3 regions of the Streptomyces sp. NPDC005435 genome follow, and region 1 is predicted to be linked to each of the others. Evidence: riboswitches for the same ligand, from Rfam matches in the RefSeq annotation. Region 1 holds a riboswitch; each other region holds the start of a gene.

Region 1 (5,681 bases):
CGCGGGCGCTCAACGTGGTCTTGCGGATACGGGGGTTGGCGACCAGGTCGTCGTAGTGCTCGCTCACCGACAGGTCCGACAGCGGCTTGCCGTACTCGCGTTCCACGTCGTACGGCGAGAACAGGTGCATGTCCTCGTTGCGCTTGGCGAGTTCGAAGGTGATGTCCGGGACGACCACGCCGAGCGAGAGGGTCTTGATGCGGATCTTTTCGTCCGCGTTCTCCCGCTTGGTGTCCAGGAACCGCATGATGTCCGGGTGATGGGCGTGCAGATACACCGCGCCCGCGCCCTGCCGCGCGCCGAGCTGGTTGGCGTACGAGAAGGAGTCCTCCAGGAGCTTCATCACCGGGACCACGCCCGAGGACTGGTTCTCGATTTTCTTGATCGGGGCGCCGCGCTCCCGCAGGTTGGTCAGCAGCAGGGCGACCCCACCGCCCCGCTTGGACAGCTGGAGCGCGGAGTTGACACCCCGGCCGATCGATTCCAGGTTGTCCTCGACGCGCAGCAGGAAGCAGGAGATCAGCTCGCCGCGCTGCGCCTTGCCGGCGTTGAGGAAGGTGGGGGTGGCGGGCTGGAAACGGCCGGTCATCATCTCGTCGACCAGCCGGGACGCCAACTCCTCGTCCCCGGCGCCGAGATACAGGGCGGTGGCGACCACCCGGTCCTCGTACCGCTCCAGGTAACGGGAGTTGTCGAACGTCTTCAGCGTGTACGAGGTGTAGTACTTGAACGCGCCGAGGAAGGTGCGGAACCGGTGCTCGTGGGCGTACGCCTGCCGGTACAGGCCCTTGACGAACTCCCACGGGTAGCGCCGGATCGGCGCGGCCTCGTAATAGTCGTTGTCGATCAGATAGCCGATCTTCTCCTCCAGCGTGGGGAAGACCACCGTGTTCGGGTTCACGTGCTGGAGGAAGTACTGCCGGACGGCCTCGCGGTCCTTGCCGAACTGGATGCGGCCGTCGCAGTCGTACATGTTCAGCATGGCGTTGAGCGCGTGGTAGTCCTTGCGCGCGCCGACCGATTCGCGCGGGGCCACCGGCGTGCCGATGGCCGGGGTGCCGATGGCCGGGGTGCCGACGACGGGAGTGGTCATGCCGCCGGCCGCCGCTGCGCCGAGTCCGCCGGTCGCTGCTGCGCCGAGTGTCGTGTCCAAAACGTCTGAAGTCCTTCCCTCACGGCGCGGACATCGCGGTCCGTGCCCAGCAGTTCGAATCGGTACAGCTCGGGGACACCGCACTTGGCCGAGATGACCCGGCCCGCCAGGCAGTAGTCCACGCCGAAGTTGGTGTTTCCCGAGGCGATCACCCCGCGCAGCAGGGCGCGGTTGGCCTCGACGTTCAGAAAGCGGATCACCTGCTTGGGGACCGCACCGGCGCGCTCGCCGCCGCCGTAGGTCGGCACGATCAGCACATAGGGCTCGGTCACCCGCGGCAGGCCCTCGCGGTGGGGGTGCAGGGGGATGCGCGTGGCGGGCAGGCCCAGTTTCCCCACGAAGCGTTTGGTGTTCTCCGAGACGCTGGAGAAATACACGAGACCGCTCATCGACCGCCGTCTCCTCTCGCTCGTTCCCGTCCGGGTCCGAGGACCTTGGGGGAGGAGCGGAGCGGCGCGTACGACGGGACGCCGGGGCGGCGGAGAAATCGCCTCACCCGGATCCGAGCGTCTGCCACCTGGCCCTCCCTCGGGGCCTCGGAGCGCGCACACCGCGGACCGGCGTGCGCGCCGGTGGCAGGTCTTCGGACTCGCGGGCACGTCCTCCTCGTATCGGAGGACACCTACCGGCCGTCGCTTCCCAGGCCCCCTTCCGGGGCCCAGTGCTCATGACGGCGGTCGTTCCCGCTCACCGCTGCGGGGCAGTCCCGGATTCCCACCGGGTTCCCTCTTGCGACGCCGGACACAGGAGCGCCCGGCGAACCACCAGCACCGACAACACTACATCTAGATCTCGGCGTGCGGGTGCAAGCCAGATGTTGTGTTGCCGACAAAACTTAGGTATACCTAAGTCTCGCTGCGGAGCCGCTCGGCGACAGAGCCGATCAGGACGCGGAAAAGCCGCGCGGGGCACTGGATCCCAGTGCCCCGCGCGACTCTTCCGCCGGCCTTCACCCCTGGTCGTACACGTGGAACCCGCGCCCGCTCTTCCGCCCGAGCAGCCCGGCCTCGACCATCCGCTGGAGCAGCGGGGGAGGGGCGTAGAGGGGTTCGCGGAACTCGTCGTACAGCGACTCCGCGATCGAGGCGACGGTGTCCAGGCCGATGAGGTCGGCGAGCCTGAGCGGGCCCATCGGGTGGGCGCAGCCCAGCTCCATCCCGGCGTCGATGCCGGCGGCGGTCGCGAAGCCGGACTCCGCCATCCGGACGGCGGCGAGCAGGTAGGGGATGAGCAGGGCGTTGACGACGAAGCCGGCGCGGTCCCGCGAGCGGATCACCGTCTTGCCCAGCGCGCGCGTGGCGAAGTCCTCCACCGCGAGGGTCGTCCCGGCCGAGGTGTGCAGTGAGCTGACCACCTCGACGAGGGGCAGTACGGGGACGGGGTTGAAGAAGTGCAGGCCCACGACCCGGTCGGCGCGGGAGGTGGCCATGCCGAGCCGCATGACCGGGAGGGAGGAGGTGTTGGTGGCGAGGACCGCCGCCGGATCCTTGACGATCTTGTCGAGGGCGGCGAACACCTCGGTCTTCGCGTCCGCGTTCTCCACGACGGCCTCGACGACGAGCTGCCGGTCGGCCAGGTCGTCCAGACTGCCGGTGAACACCATCCGGGCGAGCGCGTCCCGTGCCGCCTCCCGCTCCAGCTTTCCGCGCCGTACCGCCCGGTCGAGCGACGCGGCGACCCGGTCGCGTGCCGCGCGGGCGGCCACCGCGTCCACCTCGCAGACCACGGTGTCCAGCCCGGCCCGCGCGCACACCTCCGCGATGCCCGCACCCATCTGCCCGCCGCCGACCACGCCGACGCGTGCGATCACCGCGCTCACGCCCGGGCCTCCGTCCGGCGCACGAGGTGGTGGGTGTAGGCGTCCGGGGTGAAGAAGAGGGGCAACTCACCGCTCATGGCGGTCCGTTCGAAGAGGGCACGGATGTCGTCGACGGGTGCCCACGGGTACGCGGCGCCGAGCGCGGCGATCTCGTCGTCGAGGATCCGCTCCACGGCCGGCCGGTCGACCACCCGGTGCCGCAGCCACTGCCAGATCTGCACCCGGGCGATCTCCGCGGTGGCCGCGTCCTCCATCAGACCGTCCAGCGCGACCGCCCCCTGCCCGCGCAGCCAGGCCGCGAAGTAGCGCAGCGCGACCGAGACGTTGGTGCGCACGCCCTCGGGCGTCGGCGGACCGCTGATCCGCCGCACCGACAGCAGGTCGGCCGGTGCCACCTCCACGTCGTGCCGCGCGCGGTCGATCTGGTGCGCCCGGTCGCCGAGGACGCCGTCGAAGACCTCGCGGCACACGGGGACGAGCGCGGGATGGGCCACCCAGGACCCGTCGAAACCGTCCTCCGCCTCCCGCTCCTTGTCCAGCCGCACCTTGGCGATCGCGGCCTCGTTCGCGGCCGGGTCCTTGACCGGGACCTGCGCGGCCATGCCCCCGATGGCGTGGGCGCCGCGCTTGTGGCAGGTGCGGACGAGGAGCTCGGTGTACGCCCGCATGAAGGGCGCGGTCATGGTGACCCTGGCCCGGTCGGGCAGGAGGAAGTCCGTGCGGTGGCCGAAGGTCTTGATGACGCTGAAGAGGTAGTCCCAGCGGCCGGCGTTCAGGCCCGCGCTGTGCTCGCGCAGCTCGTAGAGGATCTCCTCCATCTCGAACGCGGCGGTGATGGTCTCGATGAGCACGGTGGCCCGGACGGTGCCGCGCGGGATGCCCAGCAGATCCTGGGCGGCGCTGAAGACGTCGTTCCAGAGCCGGGCCTCGTACCGGTTCTCCAGCTTGGGGAGGTAGAAGTACGGGCCGTACCCGGCGTCGATCTGCCGCTGCGCGCAGTGGAAGAAGTAGAGGCCGAAGTCGACGAGCGCGGCGGGCACGGGCCGCCCGTCGTACTCCAGGTGCTCCTCGTCCAGATGCCAGCCGCGCGGGCGGACCATGATCGTGGCGACCCGCTCGCCCAGCCGGTACTCCTTGCCCTCGGGCGTGGTGAAGTCGATCCGGCGCTCGATGGCGTCGAGGAGATGGAGCTGGCCGCCGATCACGTTGTCCCACAGGGGCGCGGTGGCGTCCTCGAAGTCCGCCATCCACACCTGGGCACCGGAGTTGAGGGCGTTGACGGTCATCCGGCGGTCGGGCGGCCCGGTGATCTCCACGCGCCGGTCGGTGAGCCCGGGCGCGGGCGGCGCGACCCGCCAGGACGGGTCGGCACGGAGGGCGGCGGTGACGAGGGGGAAGCCGAGCGGGGAGCCCGACGCCAGCCGGAGCGCCTGCCGGCGGCGCTCCTTCATCAAGTCCCGCCGACGCGGCTCGAACTCCTCGGCCAGCTTGCCGATGAAGTCCAGGGCGGCGGGCGTGAGGATCTCGTCGTGCCGGTGGCCGGGTGCGGCCAGGACGCGGAGCTGCGGGGTGAACGTGGTGGTGGACATCGGGATCTCCTCAAGGGTGGGAGCGGAGGGGGACGGAGGCGGTCGTCCCCCTCCGCCCGGCCGGCGGTGCCCGCTGCGGCGGCTTAGTGGAACTGCTCCTGCTCGGTGGAACCCGCCAGCGCGGTGGTGGAGGAGGCGGGGTTGACGGCGGTGGACACCAGGTCGAAGTAGCCGGTGCCGACCTCCCGTTGGTGCCTCACCGCGGTGAACCCGTGCTCCTGCGCGGCGAACTCCCGCTCCTGGAGGTCGACATAGGCGGTCATGCCGTGCTCGGCGTAGCCGCGCGCGAGGTCGAACATCCCGTGGTTGAGGGAGTGGAAGCCCGCGAGGGTGATGAACTGGAACCGGTAGCCCATCGCGCCGAGTTCACGCTGGAACTTGGCGATCTGATCGTCGTCCAGCGCCGCCTTCCAGTTGAAGGACGGCGAGCAGTTGTACGCGAGCATCTGGTCCGGGTACCGCGCGTGGATCGCCTCGGCGAACTCGCGGGCCTGCTCCAGGTCCGGGGTGCCGGTCTCGACCCACAGGAGGTCGGCGTACGGGGCGTAGGCGAGACCGCGCGCGATGACCGGCGCCATGCCGCCTCGGACGCGGTAGAAGCCCTCCGCCGTGCGCTCGCCCGTCACGAACTCGGCGTCACGCTCGTCGACATCGCTGGTCAGCAGGTTGGCGGCCAGCGCGTCGGTGCGGGCGACGACGACGGTCGGCACATCCGCGATGTCGGCCGCGAGACGGGCCGCGTTGAGGGTGCGGATGTGCTGCGAGGTCGGCACGAGGACCTTGCCGCCGAGGTGGCCGCACTTCTTCTCGGAGGCGAGCTGGTCCTCGTAGTGGATGCCGGCCGCGCCCGCCGCGATCATCGCCTTGGTCAGCTCGAAGGCGTTCAGCGGGCCGCCGAAGCCCGCCTCGGCGTCGGCGACGATCGGCACCAGCCAGTCGGTGGTGTCGCCCGCGCCCTCGGCGGTGGCGATCTGGTCGGCGCGCAGCAGCGCGTTGTTGATCCGACGGACCACCTGGGGAACGGAGTTGGCGGGGTACAGGCTCTGGTCGGGGTAGGTGTGCCCGGCCTGGTTGGCGTCGGCGGCGACCTGCCAGCCGGACAGGTAGACGGCCTGGAGCC
Region 2 (5,681 bases), on a different contig from region 1:
GGCGATCTCCGCCTTGTAGGTGTCCGCGTCCAGACCGAGGCCCTGCACCGCCAGGCCCGCCGAGTTGGTGGAGTCGCCCGCCGCGCCGGGGAAACCGCCGTCCGCCTTCTGCTGCTTCGCGATCCAGGCCACGCCCTTCGCCACGGCGGCCGAGGCCGACTCGTCGTCGGGGAGGAGCGCGAGGGCCATCACCGCCATCGCGGTGGAGTCCACGTCCGAGTCACCGGTCGAGGGGATCAGGCTCGGCCAGGAGCCGTTGGCGTTCTGAAGCTTCTTCAAGTACGCGACCGGCGCGGCCGCGTTGGCGGTGTCGTCCGCCCTCAACTGGGCCATGACACCGAGGGACTGGGAGAACACCGAGGGCGCGTACGTGTAGGCGCCCGGTGCCGCGCAACTCGTGTCCGCCGTACTCGCCTCGGCGCACACGGCCTTGTCCAGCGCGGCGATCAGATCCTGGCCGCCGAACGCGCGCGGGTCCCTGCCCGCCACCTCCGCGAGCAGCGCCTCCTTGCCGATCGCACCGCCGCTCACGTACGAAGTGCCGATCCCTGTCCAGTCGTTGACCGTCCGCTCGGTGCCGTCGGTCTTCCGCTGGTCCAGGAAGTCCACGATCTTCGTGAAGGCGGCGTCGTTCTTCCGGGTCGCGGCCAGCGCGTACGCCCCGTCGATCGTCAGGCCGAAATCGGCGAACCCGCCGCCGAACGGCTCGTAGTAGTGGCCGTCCGTCAGCTGGGCCGGGGCGACCAGATAGGCGGTGCCCTTGTCCAGGTCGGGAGCCGCGGCCCGCACGGCGGGGGACTTGGCCAGGGGCGCGGCGGACGTGGAGGGAACCGCCGGGACCAGCGGGTCGGCGTGGGCCGGCAGCGCCGCCGTCCAGAGGGAGACACCGGCCGCCGACACCAGGAGGAACGCGGTGGCCGCGGCCGCCGTTCTCCCGCTGCCGCTCGGTCTTCCACTCGGAATTCGGTGCACGAGGCCCCCCTCGGTCGGCCGCGAGCGACGTGTGTGCGGAGACGGGGTCCGGACCGGGGCAACCCGGAGGGCCGCTCCACACCGCAGTCCTCGACGGTGTTGGATCGTGTGACGGTCCCAGCGCAGGTGATCCGGCTCGCCCGTCTCCCGACGGGCCCACGGTTGCGGGTCAGCGCCGGATTCTGACCGGCTTCCCCTGACCGCTGAAACGGAGAGCATCTCACCACGGCCGGGAGGTGTCGTCAACGCGTCACGCGCAGTGCCCGATTGGGCGAGGGAGCCGAGGCCGGCCGTCCCGGCTCCCGCCCGCCGCTCAGTGCGCCCGCACCGAATCCGGCGTGAACTTCGGCTTGCCCGTCGTCCCGTCGATGCTGGTCGAGCCGTAGACCCACGCCTCGACCTCGCCGGCCTTCGGCTTGTCGCTCATGGCGCCGAGCGGGCTGTACGTCCAGGTCGACTGGCCCGCCGGGGCGATCCAGTAGGACCAGTAGGCGGAGGCGGGCGGGGTGAGGACGCAGGCGTCCTGCGCCGGAGTCGGGTACTGGGTCCCGCTGTTGAAGGACGCGTTGCCGATCCGGCAGATGAAGGCGGGGCCGTCGTGCTGCGTACCGGCGGTGGTGAAGCCGCCGTTGTGCAGCAGGTTGTAGCCGGTGGTCGGGCTTGCGTCGCAGCCGCGCACCACCGAGCCGCCCCACGGCCCGAAGTCGACGGCGACGATCGCGCCCTTGGTCGGGGTGCAGCTCGACAGCGGATCGGCCGCCGCCGGGGCGGCCGCACCGGTCACGGCGGCTCCCGTCGCGGCCAGGGTGAGCGCGGCCGCCGCGAGCGCTCGCGGAACGGCGCGTCCGGCAGCGGTGCGTCTCGTGGCGGTGCGTCGCGCGGCGGTACGTCCGGTGGCGTTCTTCATGACAGCCCCTCCAACTCGGCCGTCCGCGACCGGGCGTGGGAGACGGGCGGCGCACGGGGGCAGCCCTGGTGCGGCCTTCCGGTCCACGCCGCAGTCCACGACGGCGCTTCGGTCCTGGCTCCAGCCCAGGTGCTCCGGCTCGCCCGTCCGCCGACGGACCTACGGTTGCGGGACAGCGCCGGACTCCGACCGGCTTCCCCTGAGTGCTGAAGTGAAAGCGCGTCATGCGACCACGTTCGCCCGCTCCGCGTCAATGGGTGCCCTCATCGCCGGGGAGCCGGCCGCTGTCCGCCCCGTCCTGTCCTTGACGACCCTTACGAATCGTGCTCAAATCCGCCTGAGAAGCAACAAGTTCCAGGGGAAGCCGGTCGAAAACCGGCGCTGACCCGCAACCGTGGGCCCACCGGGAGGTGGGCGAGCCGGAATGCCTGGAGCGAGATCAGAGAGCAACTGACGCCGTCGCGGACTGCGGTGTGGTGCCAACAGCTGTCGTACGCCCGGCACTTCGGCCCGGTACGGCAGCCTTGAGCCACGTTCCCGCCCGCGCCGGCCTCGACGCTACGAGGGGGACGGCGATGGGCACAGCGGCGCACGGAGACACCCGCGGACGAGGCAGACTCGCCGGGCTCCTCGCGGCCCTCGGCCTCACGGCTGCCCTGTTCACCACCACCGCCCCGCCCGCGAGCGCCGCCCCGCAGGCCATGGGCCGCTGCACCACCACCTCCGGCGTCGTCCTCGCCGTCGACTTCAGCCACTGGGGCGGCCCGGTCCTGCGCTCCTGCGGCACCACCCCCACCACCGGCTACGAGCTGCTGAACCAGGGCGGCTGGCAGACGGCCGGCACCGGACACGACGGGCCCGCCTTCATCTGCCGTATCGGCTACAGCGGTTACCAGGGCGGCAGGCAGTACCCCACCCCCGCCGACGACGACTGCGTCCTCACCCCGCCCGCCTCCGCCTACTGGTCCTACTGGCACGCCGACCCCGGCGCCGACGACTGGACCTACAGCCAGCTCGGCGCGATGCTCTACCGCCCCAAGCCCGGCAGCGTCGACCTGTGGATCTTCGGCGGCACGAACATCGAGGGCACCCAGGGCCGCCCCAGGATCACCCCCGACCAGCTGCGCGCCCACAACACCGCCCCGCAGGGCGACGCCGGCAAACCCGCCTCCACCGCGAAGGCACCCCCGCTGCCCCCGGACACCGACACCGGCCCGGCACCGCAGCGGCAGCCCGCCCAGCCCCACCGCACGGCGGCCGCCCCGCCGAAGCAGCCGGCGAAGAAGGCCGAGAGCAAGCCCACGGCCAAGCCCAAGCCCAAGCCTTCGAAGAGCGCGAGCGCCACGCCCTCGCCGACCGCCAGCCCCACCCCGGCCGTGTCGGTCAAGGCCGCGCCCACCACCCGTACGAAGGTCGTCGACGCGGCCCCCGCCGCCGACGCCGAACACGACTCCGGGTCGGTCCTTCCCGTCGCCGCAGCGGGCGGCCTGGTCGTCCTGATCGGCGGCGCGGCCGTGTTCGAGGCGCGCCGGCGCCGACGTACCGAGTGACCCCGATGGCCCGTACGACCCTCGCCGCGACGCCCGCCACCCCCACCGGCCCGGCCCCGGACCAGGGAGGACGGCGGCTGCCGCGCACCCTGCACCCCGTGGCCTGGTGGGTGTGGGCGCTGTCCCTCGCCACCGCCGTCAGCCGCACCAACAACCCGCTGCTGCTGTTCCTCGTGCTCGCCGTCCTCGGCTACGTCGTCACCGCGCGGCGCACCGAGGCGCCCTGGGCGCGCGGCTTCAAGTACTACCTGTATCTCGCGCTCACGGTCGTCGCGATCCGGGTGCTCTTCCGGGCCGTGTTCGCCACCGGCATCACCCCGCACGACCACTTCCTGTTCTCCCTGCCGCACATCCCCACCCCCGACTGGTACGCGGGCATCCAACTCGGCGGCCCCGTCTCGCTGGAGGCGCTGCTCTCGGCGGCCACCGACGGGCTGCGGCTCGCCTGCATGCTGTGCTGCATCGGCGCCGCCAACACCCTCGCCAACCCCAAACGCGCCCTGCGCGTACTGCCGGGCGCGCTCCACGAACTCGGGGTGGCCGTCACCGTCGCGATCAGCGTCGCCCCGCAGCTCGTCCAGAGCGTCCAACGCGTCTCCCGCGCCCGGAAGTTGCGCGCCGGACGGACCAAGGGCCTCAAGGCGCTGCGCGGCATCGCCGTACCCGTCCTGGAGGACGCCCTCGAACGCTCCCTGCGCCTGGCCGCCGCCATGGACTCCCGGGGCTACGGCCGCGCCGGCACCGCCACCCGCCGCTCCCGGCGGATCACCGGCGCGCTGATGCTGCTCGGCATGTGCGGCCTGTGCGCCGGGGCCTACGGGCTGCTCGACGCGAGCGCGCCCGCGTTCCTGGGCCTGCCCTCGATGGGTGCGGGAGCCGTGCTGTGCGTGGCGGGCCTCCGCCTCGGCGGCCGCCGGGTCACCCGCACCACCTACCGGCCCGACCCCTGGCGCCTGCCCGAATGGGCCGTCGCCGGCAGCGGCGTGCTGTCCGCCGTCCTCCTCTTCGCCAACCTCGGCTACGACCCCGCCCAGCTCAACCCCACCTACTATCCGCTGACGTGGCCGGGCCTCCCGCTCGTCCCCACCGCCGCCATCCTCCTCGCCGGTACGGCCGCCTTCGCCGCGCCCCCGCCCCACCCGCTCCGGAAGGCACCCTCCGCGTGATCACCTTCGACCAGGTCACCCTGCACTACGACGACATGCCCGAACCCGCCCTGCGGGACGTCGACCTCACCGTGGAGGAGGGCGAACTCTGCCTGGTCGTCGGGCACACGGGCGTCGGCAAGTCCACCCTGCTCGGCGCCGTCAACGGCCTCGTGCCGCACTTCACCGGCGGCACCCTGTACGGCCGCGTCACCGTGGACGGACGCGACACCGCCCACCATCCGCCCCGTGAACTGGCCGACGTGGTGGGAGTGGTGGGCCAGGACCCGCTGGACGGCTTCGTCACCGACACCGTCGAGGAAGAACTCGCCTACGCCATGGAACAGTTGGCGATCCCGCCCGCGACCATGCGCAAACGCGTCGAGGAGACGTTGGACCTCCTCGGCCTCGCGGACCTGCGCCACCGCGCCCTGCACGAACTCTCCGGCGGACAGCAACAGCGCGTCGCCATCGGCTCGGTGCTCACCGCGCACCCCCGCGTGCTCGTCCTGGACGAACCCACCTCCGCGCTCGACCCCACCGCCGCCGAGGAGGTCCTCGCCGCCGTCACCCGGCTCGTGCACGACCTCGGCGTCACCGTACTCATGGCCGAACACCGCCTCGAACGCGTCGTGCAGTACGCCGACCGCGTCATCCACCTCCCCGGCGACGGCCGCGCCCGCATCGGCACGCCCGCCGACATCCTGCGCACCTCCTCCATCGCACCGCCGATCGTCGAGCTGGGCAGACTCGCGGACTGGTCCCCGCTCCCGCTGTCCGTCCGCGACGCCCGCCGCGCGGCCGCGCCCCTGCGCGCCCGGCTCGCGGACGTGGTCCCGGACCCCGTCCGTACACCCCCGGCCACCACCCCGGCCACGCTGCTCACCGCGCGCGGCGTCACCGTCGCCTACCGGGGCGTACCCGCCGTCCGCGAGGCCGAACTCGACCTGCACGCCGGGCAGGTGACCGCGCTGATGGGCCGCAACGGCTCCGGGAAATCCTCCCTGCTCTGGGCCTTGCAGGGCTCGGGACCGCGCCGCTCCGGCACGGTGAGGGTCGAGCACGCGGGCACCTCGACCGATCCGCACACCGTGCCCTCCGCCCAGG
Region 3 (5,681 bases), on a different contig from region 1:
GTCGAGATAACTCCAGGCGGCGGCGGACGTCACGGCCGCACGGCCGAGCCTGATGTCGTCCACCCACCCGGAGACGGTGGCACCGGCGGACGCCGCCGGGTCGTCGTAGTCGAGCAGCACCGCGCGCACGCGCGCACCGGCCAGGGACCCGAGGTCCACCGTCACCCGGTTCCAGACGCCGGGTGTGAGGCTCGTCCCGTGGGCCGCCGCGCCGAGCGGGCGGCCCGCACCGTCGCGCAGGGCGCGCAGCGCGGTCAGCCGGCGCACATGGCGGCCCCGCGCGTCGGTGTAGACGACGTCCACGGCGGCGTGGGCCGAGGCGGCGTCCGCCGGCCGGATCGCGTAGCCGAAGACCGCGCCCGGTCCGACCGGCACATCGAGCCCGGAACGCAGCACCACCCGGGAATGGGCGTGACCCCGGCCGAGGACCCGGCCCGCGTAGCGCAGGGCCGCGCTGCCCTCCGCCGCGCCCACCGACCGGGCGTCCTCGACGGACACGCCCAGCGGAGCGGCGGCGGCACCGGCGGAGCTGCGCAGCGTCCAGTCGGCCAGCTGGAACTTGGTGGCGTCACCCGCCGAACCGGCGCACCGCTCCGCGCAGTTGCCGGTGACCCGCAACTGGTAGTAGCGGTACGCGGCCGGGTGCCCGATGCCCTGGAACTCCGTCTGGCCACGGCCTTCGAAGCGCCGGTCCTCCTGGGTGTCGAGCACGGTCCACGACGGGTCGTCGGCGTCGTGCGCGGCCGCCACGCTGTTGCTGCCGAGCACGGTCCAGTCGGCGGGATCGCGCGGTGGCGCGTCGTTGCCGGAGGTCAGCGAGTAAGTGGTGACGGCGGCGGCCTTCTTGAGGGTGTACACGGCGGACACGGGATGGTCCACGGACGGTCTGCCGCTGCCCGCGGCGTACCACTTGGTGGAACCGTCGCCGTCGGCGAGACTCGCGACGTTCTCGGTCGGGCTGGCGCCGTTGGCGAAGCCGGAAGTGACGTCCTGGACCGTGGAGTTGACCTCCGCCGTCTCTCCGCGCACATGTGCGGCGGCGCCGTCGGCGGGGAAACCGGCCGGCCGCGCGGTGCCCGGCTCGAAGGACGTGGCCCAGTAACCGCCCACGTCCCTGCCGGTGTTGGTGCTCGCGGCCGTCGCGCCGGGGGTGGCGGCCTGGGCGTACGGGGTGACGAGCACGGTCATCAAGCCGGACGCGGCGAGCACCGCGATCCGTCGGCAGCCTGAGCGGAGCAGACGCACGTGGCGTTCCCTTCGTCGTAGAAACGGTGCGCGCGGGAGCGTTCGGGCGGGACCGGCGGTGAGCGTCCGGCCCGGGTGGGAGACAACGTTGTCAGGTGCGGTGGCGGCTTCCAGGGGACCGGAAGGTGGTGGGCATGTCAAGAGTGTGGGCGGTGAGCGCAAGTCGCGTGGCCCTGACCGGACGTGGAGCGGGCGGCGGAGACGATCACGGTCGTCTCCACCGCCCGGCTGCCCGGAAAGGGCAGGTCAAGTGGTGCCGGTCAGGGTGTGGTGGTCAGCGTGTGCCGGTCAGAGTCTGCCGGTCACGGCGCGGTCAGCTCGTCCCGCACCGTCCTGGCCGCGAGGACCAGGCTCTCCAGGGAGGCGCGGGTCTCGGGCCAGCCGCGGGTCTTCAGACCGCAGTCGGGGTTGACCCACAGCCGCTCGGCGGGGATGGCCTTCAGCCCCGCGCGCAGCAGACCGGCGGCCTCCTCGGTGCTGGGGACGCGCGGGGAGTGGATGTCGTAGACACCCGGTCCGGCCTCGCGCGGGTAGCCGTGGGCGGCGAGTTCGCGCGCGACCTGCATGTGCGAGCGGGCGGCCTCCAGGCTGATCACGTCGGCGTCGAGGTCGTCGATGGCCTGGACGACGTCCCCGAACTCGGCGTAGCACATGTGCGTGTGGATCTGGGTGTCCGGACGCACCCCGCTGGTCGTGAGCCGGAACGCCTCGGTCGCCCAGTCGAGGTAGGCGGGACGGTCGGCGGCGCGCAGCGGCAGCGTCTCGCGCAGCGCGGGTTCATCCACCTGGATGACGGAAGTGCCCGCCGCCTCAAGGTCGTTGACCTCGTCGCGCAGGGCCAGCGCCACCTGGCGGGCGGTCTCGCCCAGGGGCTGGTCGTCGCGGACGAAGGACCAGGCGAGCATCGTGACCGGACCGGTGAGCATCCCCTTGACGGGCCGGCCGGTCAGCGACTGGGCGTACGCCGTCCAGCGCACGGTCATCGGCTCGGGGCGCGAGATGTCGCCGGCGAGGATCGGCGGCCGGACGTAACGGGTGCCGTAGGACTGGACCCAGCCGTGCCGGGTGGCGAGGTAGCCGGTGAGCTGCTCGGCGAAGTACTGGACCATGTCGTTGCGTTCGGCCTCGCCGTGCACCAGGACGTCGATGCCCGCCTTCTCCTGGAAGGCGATCACCTCCTGGATCTCCGCCCTGATCCGGTCCTCGTACCCGGCCGTGTCGATCCGGCCCGCGTTCAAGTCCGCGCGTGCGGTGCGGAGTTCGGCGGTCTGCGGGAACGAGCCGATCGTGGTCGTCGGCAGCAGCGGCAGCCTGAGATGCGCGCGCTGCGCGGCCGTCCGCTCGGCGTAGGGCTGGGAGCGGCGGGCGTCCGCCTCGGTCACGGCGGCGGCGCGGGCCCGGACGGCGGGGTCGTGGGTGATGGGGGAGGTCGCCCGGGACGCCAAGTCGGCCCGGTTGGCGGCCAGTTCCGCCGAGATGGCACCGGTGCCACGGGTCAGTCCCTTGGCGAGGGTGACGACTTCCGCGGTCTTCTGCCGGGCGAAGGCCAGCCAGCGCAGGATCTGCGGGTCGATCTCCCGCTCGGCGGCCGCGTCGAGCGGCACATGCAGCAGGGAGCAGGAGGCGGAAACATCCACCCGGTCGGCCAGGCCGAGCAACGTCCCCAGAGTGGACAGGGACTTGGCGAGGTCGTTCACCCAGATGTTGCGGCCGTCCACGACTCCCGCGACCAGCCGCTTGCCGGGCAGCCCGCCCACGGCCGCGAGGTCCTCCAGGCTGCCCGCCCGGGTGAAGTCGAGGGCCAGTCCTTCGACCGGCGCCTTGGCGAGCACCGGCAGGGCCGCGCCGAGCCGGTCGAAGTACGAGGAGACCAGCAGCTTCGGCCGGTCGGTACGGGCGCCCAGCTCGCGGTACGCCCGCTCGACGGCGTTCAGCTCGGCCGGGGTGCGGTCCTGCACCAGGGCGGGCTCGTCCAGCTGCACCCACTCGGCGCCCGCCGCGCGCAGATCGGCCAGCACCTCGGCGTAGACCGGCAGCAGACGGTCCAGCAGGGTGAGCGGTTCGAAATCGGCCGGGGCGCCGGGCGCGGGCTTGGCCAGCAGCAGATAGGTGACGGGTCCGATCAGGACGGGACGGGCGGACAGGCCCAGGGCGAGAGCCTCCTTCAGCTCGCCCACCTGCTTGGCCGAGTTGGCGGTGAAGACGGTGTCCGGACCCAACTCCGGCACCAGATGGTGGTAGTTCGTGTCGAACCACTTCGTCATCTCCAGCGGCGCGACCTCCTGCGTGCCGCGCGCCATCGCGAAGTAGCCGTCCAGGGCGTCGGCTTCGACGGCGTCGCGGTGCCGCTCCGGGATCGCGCCCACCATGACGGTGGTGTCCAGGACGTGGTCGTAGTACGAGAAGTCGCCGGCCGGGACCTCGTCGATACCGGCGTCGGCGAGCTGCCGCCAGTTGCTCCGCCGGAGTCCGGCGGCCGTGTCCCTGAGGGCGCCCGCGGTGACGCGGCCCTTCCAGTAGCCCTCGACGGCCTTCTTCAGTTCCCGGTTCGGGCCCTGGCGGGGGTAGCCGTACACGGTGGACCGTGCTGCCGCGGCTGCGGACTTGGCTGTCACGGAGATCTCCTTCGCGAGATGAATCCCTGAGATCCCGGGAACACCGCGAACGCGCGAAGGGGTGACGGACCGCACGGCGGCTGCCGTTCGGTCGCCTACGCCGACCCGCCCACGAGGTCACCGGGATGTCCGCGCACGAGTGGTCGCGCGCGGGCAGTGGCAGGTCTTCGGACTCGCGGGCACGTCCCCCTCGTACCGGAGGACACCTACTGGCCGTCGCTTCCCAGGCCCGCTGCGGACCCAGTGCGTATGACGGCGGTCGTTCCCGCTCACCGCTGCGGGGCAGTCCCGGATTCCCACCGGGTTCCCTCTTGCGACGCCCCCGCCTGGCGGACGGGTCGAACCAGCTGCACGGGCCAGCCTAGGGGGCGGGGGCCGGGTTCGGGGGGTGACGTCCACCATTCGGATGGGCCCGCGGGGAGGTGCTACCGCCTCGGCGGCGGGAAGGCGTACAGCCCGAGGATCTCCGGCAGCGGCGCCACGCCCGGGCCCCCGGCCCGTACCCACTCGGTGATGTCCTCGGTCGCGGCGGGGTCGTTCACCAGGCCCAGCCAGACCGGTCGGCCCCCGGCCGCCCGCCCGGCGGCGGACGGCTGGACGACGATGACGTTGGCCCGCTCGCACACGTCGAGACACTCCGAGACCCGCACGGGCACCTCGGCACGCAGCCGCGCGGTCTGCGCCGCGTGGTCCACCCCGGGCACCTTGGCGGTGCCACAGCAGCAGTCCCGGCAGACCACGACCCGGCACGGCACGGGGTGCCCCGGGGCGCTCGCCACTTCGGCGGATGGCTCGGGCGGCCCGGCCGATGCCTCGGATACCTGGGCGGATCCCTCGGACACTCCGACCGGCGCCTCGGATACCTGGGCGGATCCCTCGGACACTCCGACCGGCACCTCGGATACCCGGGCGGATGGCTCGGGCACCCGGGCCGGTGCCTCGGGCAGCCCGACGGGCGCCTCTGGCACCTGGGTGGATGCCTCGGACACCCGGGCCGGCGCCTCGGGCAGCCCGGCCGGCGCCTCGGACACCCCGGCGGATGCCTCGGGCACCCCGGCCGATGCCTCGGACACGCGCGACCACCCCTCTCCCCGGCTGCTCCGATCATGATCGCAGAACCGGGGGGGCGTCCCCCAGGGCCTGTCTTCAGATTCCCGTCTGCCCCGCGAGTCCGGCCGGAGCCCCGGCGCCCCGCAGCAGCGTGTCCACGACGCGGGTGGCGAGCGCGTCCGTGTCGCCGCCTTCCGCGTTCTCCTTGGCCGCCTCGTGGATGAGGGCGTAGTAGACACGCCGGGTCCAGTCGAGGTCGATGCCGGGGCGGAGCACGCCCGCCTCCTGGGCGCGGCGGAGGAGCCGGGCGCAGGTGGCCCGGACCTCGCCGTAGACGCGGGCCGCCTCGGGGTGGGCGTCGTCGGCCGCGCGGTTCATGGCGAACGACCAGTCGGTCTTCACCCGGAGAACGTTGGCGGTGACCTGGCAGAGGGCGACGAGTGGCGGGGCGGCGTCCGGGCGGGCGGTGGCGACGGCGTCCGCGAACTGGCGGGCGGCCCAGCCGGTCAGCTCGTCGAGGAGCGCCTCACGGGTGGCGAACCGGCGATGGACCGTGGTCCGGGCGACGCCGGCGGCCCGGGCGGCTTGCTCCATGGTCGCCGCCGGGTTGGCGGCCAGGACGCGTTCGGCCGCTTCCAGGATCGTCCGCATGGTCCGTTCGGTGTCGGCCCGCAGGGGCCGATTCGTCCGCGGGGAGAGACGACATCGAGGAGCAGTGAGTGATGCAGCAGAGGAAGCTGGGCCGCACCGGCATATCGGTCGGTAAGTTCG

Evidence for each region. A riboswitch is a leader RNA that binds a small molecule or an ion and turns the genes downstream of it on or off. The one in region 1 is predicted to bind cobalamin.
Region 2: another riboswitch for cobalamin. It lies ahead of AB0898_RS11105 (prenyltransferase/squalene oxidase repeat-containing protein); the one in region 1 lies ahead of nrdI (class Ib ribonucleoside-diphosphate reductase assembly flavoprotein NrdI).
Region 3: another riboswitch for cobalamin. It lies ahead of metE (5-methyltetrahydropteroyltriglutamate--homocysteine S-methyltransferase); the one in region 1 lies ahead of nrdI (class Ib ribonucleoside-diphosphate reductase assembly flavoprotein NrdI).

Annotation. Positions count from the first base shown of each region.
Region 1 is NZ_JBEXEQ010000003.1:277,070-282,750, forward strand. It holds gene nrdE (class 1b ribonucleoside-diphosphate reductase subunit alpha) at 1-1,093, opposite strand, end outside; gene nrdI (class Ib ribonucleoside-diphosphate reductase assembly flavoprotein NrdI) at 1,090-1,542, opposite strand; cobalamin riboswitch at 1,710-1,934, opposite strand; gene AB0898_RS06170 (3-hydroxybutyryl-CoA dehydrogenase) at 2,103-2,972, opposite strand; gene aceB (malate synthase A) at 2,969-4,561, opposite strand; gene aceA (isocitrate lyase) at 4,645-5,681, opposite strand, start outside.
Region 2 is NZ_JBEXEQ010000007.1:139,836-145,516, reverse strand. It holds gene AB0898_RS11105 (prenyltransferase/squalene oxidase repeat-containing protein) at 1-972, opposite strand, end outside; cobalamin riboswitch at 1,076-1,201, opposite strand; partial or broken gene AB0898_RS11100 (peptidase) at 1,292-1,879, opposite strand; cobalamin riboswitch at 2,007-2,080, opposite strand; cobalamin riboswitch at 2,194-2,330, shown strand; gene AB0898_RS11095 (hypothetical protein) at 2,455-3,429, shown strand; gene AB0898_RS11090 (energy-coupling factor transporter transmembrane component T) at 3,435-4,595, shown strand; gene AB0898_RS11085 (ATP-binding cassette domain-containing protein) at 4,592-5,681, shown strand, end outside.
Region 3 is NZ_JBEXEQ010000007.1:129,945-135,625, reverse strand. It holds gene AB0898_RS11070 (phosphatase PAP2 family protein) at 1-1,245, opposite strand, end outside; gene metE (5-methyltetrahydropteroyltriglutamate--homocysteine S-methyltransferase) at 1,548-3,860, opposite strand; cobalamin riboswitch at 4,022-4,173, opposite strand; gene AB0898_RS11060 (hypothetical protein) at 4,286-4,600, opposite strand; gene AB0898_RS11055 (helix-turn-helix domain-containing protein) at 5,007-5,561, opposite strand; gene AB0898_RS11050 (aldo/keto reductase) at 5,633-5,681, shown strand, end outside.